2 linked regions of the Niabella beijingensis genome follow. The protein of the gene in region 1 interacts with the protein of each later gene in a pairwise test. Links are inferred from orthologs where the notes say so. Each region holds a gene or a part of one and is shown on either strand. Other genes may lie near its edges.

Region 1 (2,994 bases):
TTCTCTGAAGTATCGGTAACCGTAACCGGTGCAGTGGTGAACATAACCGGTGGTGGCAGTGCCAGTTCCGCGGGCGACTTTATATTATCACAGGCAGGAGACCAGGTACTGGCCTACCAGGGCAGCACTGCCGCGCCCGTTTTTATCAGTGGTATCCATATGAACAGTGAGATCTCTTCCTTCGGGCAGTCGGCCAGCAGCTATGCCACCTGGGATGTTGTTGGCGGTACTTCGTGGACCTATACCCAGAACCGGTCTGCACTTCCTCCGGGACTGACCACCGGCACGAACGCTGTAATGGGTGTATTAACTCCCGGCGTGCTCAATTCAGAAAGGGACAATGGGATCTATATGTGTGCCAACAGCAGCGCCGTTTCGATAGCTGAGTTAAGAACAAAGCTGAACACACCGGCCAACTGGCAGCTGGAAAATCAGGCATTAACGCCGTTTCCATTGCCTACAGGCTGCAGTTACGGCCTTAGTCTGCCGGTGACCTTCGGCCCGGTGCAGGCTGCTGTCAGTGATGGCTCCCTGCTGGTACAATGGAGCACGGTAAGCGAACAAAACTGTGATCACTTTGATGTGGAGATCTCAGGAGACGGTGTTGAATTCACCAGGGCCGGAACGGTGGCTTCCAGATCGGCAGAAGGACATTCGTCGGCAGTAATAAACTATGAACTGAGCATCCGTCAACCAGCTGCCAACCGGGCACTGGCGCTAAGTGCCGCCGCATTTCTCGGATTTTTACTGCTCATCAGACGCCGTAACAGGCAGCAGCTCCTCCTGACGATGATTGCCGGAAGCACAATGTTATCACTGGTTTCCTGTCAGAAAGGAGATGCAGCGGTGGATGTGCCGGAAGGCAGCGTTCTTTATGTACGTATTGCGCAGGTGGATACGGATGGTACAGTGGCCTACTCCAGGATAGTAAAAGTAACAGGAGAATAAATTTTTTTCCGTTTGCACGGATCATAATCGCAGGCCTTGCAGGGGCGCGCAGCCGGCAAATGCCTGCCTGCTCTGTCTGATTCTTCCCTGTCAAATCTGTACCTTTGCAAAATGATATTACCAATCGTTGCCTATGGCAACCCTGTTTTAAGAAAAGTAGCAGAAGACATTGATCCGCAGTACCCTGGGTTAGCATCACTGATCGATTCCATGTGGGAAACCATGTATGCCAGCAATGGGGTAGGACTGGCTGCACCCCAGGTAAACCGCCCCATCCGCCTGTTTGTGGTGGATAGTGCCCAGATCATTGAAAATCTTGATGAGGATGAAAAGGACCTGTACCCCGGAGATGAAGGGATCAAGCAAACCTTTATCAATGCCCATATAAAAACACTCGAAGGGGAGCTCTGGAGCTATAATGAAGGCTGTCTCAGCATTCCCAAGATCCGGGAGGATGTGATGCGTAATGAAACGGTTACCATTACCTACCAGGATGAAACCTTTCAGCAGCATACCCGTACCTTTAACGGCATCACCGCCCGGGTGATCCTTCATGAATACGATCATATTGAGGGGAAGCTGTTTATCGACTACCTGCCTTCGCTCAGAAAAAAGCTGATCAAGGGGAAGCTGAATGATATTTCCAACGGGAAAATAAAGGTGGATTATAAAATGTCTTTTAATTAAATGACCAATGGTATTTAAAGGAGCTTATACCGGACTGAAATGGATCTCAGGGCTCGCCATCGGGCTTTTGATCTCCCTGTCGGTTATGGCGCAGCCTGCTGCGTATACGGTTCAGAATGCCCATTCCCATAACGACTATGAGCAGCAGCGCCCGTTCCGGGCAGCTTTTGAGCAGGAATTCGGCTCCATTGAGGCGGACGTGTTCTTTGTTAATGATGACCTGCCTGTAGCACACAATGCACGGGACATCCGCCCGGAGCGCAACCTGAAGCAGCTTTATCTGGATCCGATCCGGCAGCTGATCCGGGAAAATAACGGAACCATCTATAAAGATCCCGGAAAAAAGCTGTTGCTGCTTATAGATTGTAAAACAGAAGGAAAGGCCACGCTGGACGCCATTATAAAACAGCTGGAACATTACCCGGAAATCACCGGGAATAAGACCGTCCGTATCGTGATCACGGGAAACCAGCCCGATAAGGATTCTTTAGCTGCCTATCCCGGGTTTATCTGGTTTGACGGGGACCTGGCCTATCATTATAAGCCGGAAAATCTGGAAAAAGTCGCTTTGTTCAGCGCCAACTTCAGGCAATACAGCTCCTGGAACGGTTCAGGTCAGGCGGACGCTGCATCCACAAAAGCACTTGAGGCGGCTATCCGGCACGCGCATGAGGCAGGAAAACCCATACGTTTCTGGGGCGCGCCCGATAATACGGTGGCCTGGACGTATTTTAAAAAGCTGGGAACAGATTATATCAATACCGATAAGATCCCGGAACTGGCCCGTTTTTTAAGAGAAGGAGCCCGCTGAACCGGTTATTTGAGCCTGACCTCTAAGACTTCCCCGTCGGATTTTATTTCTACAAATTTCTCCAGCGGTTCGCTGTAATCATTCCGGTACGGCCGGTTTTCGTAATAATCGACCCTGCCTCCATAGGAGCCATATCCCGAACCGGTATATTTATTATAGGTGCCGGTCTGGTACCACGGCAAACTCCCCGTCAGATAATACCTGCCCGGTTTCATCTGCGGAAATGTGAATTCACCCGCACTATTGGTAACTGCGGTAAGGCGGTAATGAAAAAAAGCGGGTGTTACATAGGCAAATTTCAGCTTTTTATAATTTTCCTTTTTCTTAAGAGCCAGGTATTCCGTTAAATAGGGGGTTACCGGGAAAAGCGTGATGGTGATCTTGTTGGCGTATATTTTTTTTCCGGTCTTGATGCCGAAGCCCTGGTCGGTAGGGCGGGTAAAAGCCACCCCTTTTATGGTGGCTTTCCCCAATGCCAGTGCCGTTTTTGCCGAGCTGGTGTCGAAGACCGCTTTGGGATACATCCGTATGGTATCGTCCCGCTCCGG
Region 2 (3,034 bases), 2.4 Mb from region 1 along the record:
CCCGCTGGAAGACGTATTTGATCCCACCGGTGCAGGCGATACATTTGCCGGCGGTTTTGTAGGATACCTGGCAAAAACAGGAGATATCAGCTTTACCAATATGAAAAAAGCCATCATTGCCGGCTCTGCAATGGCCAGCTTCTGCGTGGAAAAATTCGGCAATACCCGCCTGAAGGAACTTACAACAGAGGAGTTAAGCAATAGGATTCAATTATTTAAAGAGCTCACCAGTTTTGAAACAGAGCTGGGACTGGGCTCAGACCTGTAAAGTTTTTAAAACCTTACAGGTCTGACCACCAGGCCAACCTACCCGAAAAATCGGTGAATGGCGGGACCGGATACAACTTTTGGCGGGCTGTTTGTAATCTATAATAAAAATAAAAAGATGACAGCTAAAAAATCGCCTTCACTGTTGTTCTGTATCCTGATGGATGCGATCGGCTACCTGAGCTATGCCATTCCCGGGCTGGGTGAACTGGCAGATGTGGTATGGGCTCCCGTTTCGGGTCTTGTTTTTGCTTTTGCTTTTGGTGGTAAGAAAGGGATGACCGGGGGACTTTTTAACTTTATTGAAGAAGCACTTCCCGGAACTGATTTTATCCCGTCGTTCACCATTATGTGGGTTCTTGTTAACAAAACCGGCTATTTTAATAAAAAACAGGTCGTACCTGTAAAAAACAGGTAAGGAACAGCCGGTAACCATTCCGGGCAACGGACTGAAAACGATTCCGTAAAAATTCTTTTTATTATTTTGGAGGATAGGCATTCTCTGTCTATTTTTGTTGGAATGGAAATGATGCAACATACAAAGACTACCAAGAAGCAGTCCCCGGCGGAGGGTTTGTAGTTTTGTGTGTGAAACATAAATTTTTAACAGGCCTTCCGTAAAAGCGGAAGGTTTTTTTTTAACGATAAACAAGTAAAAACAACAATGAGAGTAGCCGTCGTAGGCGCCACAGGTTTGGTAGGCACCAAAATGTTACAGGTCTTGGCCGAAAGAAATTTTCCCGTAGCTGAACTGATACCCGTTGCTTCAGCAAAAAGCGTGGGCAAGGAAGTGGAGTTTAAAGGCACCAAATATAAGGTAGTGGGGATGGAAGAGGCAATTGCTGCAAAACCAAATGTGGCCCTGTTTTCCGCCGGTGGCGGCACTTCTACTGAGTGGGCGCCCAAATTTGCGGCTGCAGGCATTACGGTGGTGGATAATTCCTCTGCCTGGCGCATGGATCCCAAAGTGCCGCTGGTGGTGCCGGAGATCAATGCCGATGTACTGACCAGCAATGATAAGATCATCGCTAACCCCAATTGCTCTACCATCCAGATGGTGGTGGCCCTGGCTCCCCTGCATAAAGCATACAATGCACTGCGTATTGTTGTATCCACCTATCAGAGTGTCACCGGAACAGGCGTAAAAGCAGTGGGTCAGCTGAAAGGTGAGCGGCTGAAAGAAGTTGCCGGAAACAATGAAAGCTATGAAATGGCTTATAAATATCCCATTGACCTGAACGTGATCCCCCAGATCGATGTGTTCCTGGATAACGGGTACACCAAGGAAGAAATGAAAATGGTGAACGAGACCAAAAAGATCATGCGGGATGAATCCATACGGGTAACTGCCACTACGGTACGGATACCGGTAATGGGCGGCCACAGCGAAGCCGTTAATATCGAATTTGAGAGAGATTTTGATCTTGCCGAAGTACGCCGCTTGCTGGAAGCAGCGCCCGGCGTGATCGTAACGGATGATCTGGCCAACCAGCATTACCCCATGCCGATGGACGCGCATGAAAAAGATGATGTATTCGTGGGAAGGATCCGCAGGGACGAATCGCAGCCCAATACCCTGAACCTGTGGGTGGTAAGCGATAACCTCCGCAAAGGAGCCGCCACCAATGCCGTTCAGATAGCCGAATACCTGGCCGCAAATAACCTGATATAGTTGATAGTTTATGGTTCATGGTTTTTAGTTTATGGTTTGACGTCTGGGCGTTTGACATTTGAGATTTGATGTTGGATTTTAGAATTTAGGACTTAGAATTTAGGATTTAGTGCTTATTTGGTTCTTGTTATTTGATATTTGGGATTTCCAATTTGACGTTCACAGCATTTCCCATAAGTTATAACCCATAAGCTATGAACTATGAGCTATGGACCACATACTATGAAGGATTCTTCGTTACTTTGCAGCTTCTATGTCAGATTTAGCAGGGAAAATAGATAAAGAGCGCCTCCCGCGTCATGTTGCCATCATTATGGATGGGAACGGCCGATGGGCCCAGGAGCAGGGCCAGGATCGTCTTTTCGGGCATTACCATGGAGTGGAAAGTGTACGGGATATTGTGGAAGGTGCTGCTGAACTGGGCATCGGGTACCTTACCTTATATGCTTTCAGCACGGAAAACTGGGACCGGCCGGAGTATGAGGTCGTGGGTTTGATGGAGCTGCTGGTATCCACCATCCGTAAAGAAGCCGAGGTATTGCATAAAAACAATATACGACTGCATGTGATCGGGGACATGAGCATGCTGCCCGATTATGCCCGGCAGGAGCTGAATGAAGCGCTGGAAATGACGGCCGGCAATACGGGGCTGAATCTTATCATGGCACTGAGCTACAGCGGGCGCTGGGAGCTGCTGAATGCGGTAAAAACTATCGCCTGCGAAGTAAAGAGCGGAAAGCTCAGCCTGGAGGCGATCGATCAGGATGTATTACAGAAATACCTTTGTACCAGTGGTTTCCCGGACCCGGAGCTGATGATCCGCACCAGCGGGGAGCACCGGATCAGCAACTTTTTGCTGTACCAGCTGGCTTATGCAGAGCTCTATTTTACAGACGTTCGGTGGCCCGATTTCCGTAAAAAGAACCTCTACGAAGCCCTGATCGACTACCAGGGCCGGGAACGCCGGTTTGGTAAAACATCGGCCCAGATAACAGAATAGGTTACCATTTGTTTGCTTAAAACATCCAAATCCCTCAAATACTGGCTCTTTTTAACATACAGTTTCCAAATTTTACCGTTAATTTGCCGCCGCAA

Evidence for each region.
Region 2: the proteins of def (region 1) and K7B07_RS13060 interact in binary tests that used the Escherichia coli proteins (3 or more experiments, as listed by UniProt). The link is inferred for Niabella beijingensis from one-to-one orthologs.

What each region holds. Positions count from the first base shown.
Region 1 is NZ_JAIQDI010000001.1:722,352-725,345, reverse strand. The notes cover bases 1-2,847. They hold def (peptide deformylase), read left to right. Parts: upstream 1-1,059; coding sequence 1,060-1,635; downstream 1,636-2,847. Other genes in these bases: K7B07_RS03140 (carboxypeptidase-like regulatory domain-containing protein), read right to left, coding at 2,452-2,847; K7B07_RS03145 (phosphatidylinositol-specific phospholipase C/glycerophosphodiester phosphodiesterase family protein), read left to right, coding at 1,643-2,446; K7B07_RS03155 (hypothetical protein), read left to right, coding at 1-948. Also shown: more of K7B07_RS03140, read right to left, coding at 2,848-2,994. UniProt on the Escherichia coli protein: Removes the formyl group from the N-terminal Met of newly synthesized proteins. Requires at least a dipeptide for an efficient rate of reaction. N-terminal L-methionine is a prerequisite for activity but the enzyme has broad specificity at other positions.
Region 2 is NZ_JAIQDI010000001.1:3,109,252-3,112,285, forward strand. The notes cover bases 49-2,935. They hold K7B07_RS13060 (aspartate-semialdehyde dehydrogenase), read left to right. Parts: upstream 49-931; coding sequence 932-1,939; downstream 1,940-2,935. Other genes in these bases: K7B07_RS13050 (PfkB family carbohydrate kinase), read left to right, coding at 49-268; K7B07_RS13055 (hypothetical protein), read left to right, coding at 386-685; K7B07_RS13065 (isoprenyl transferase), read left to right, coding at 2,193-2,935. Also shown: more of K7B07_RS13050, read left to right, coding at 1-48; more of K7B07_RS13065, read left to right, coding at 2,936-2,939.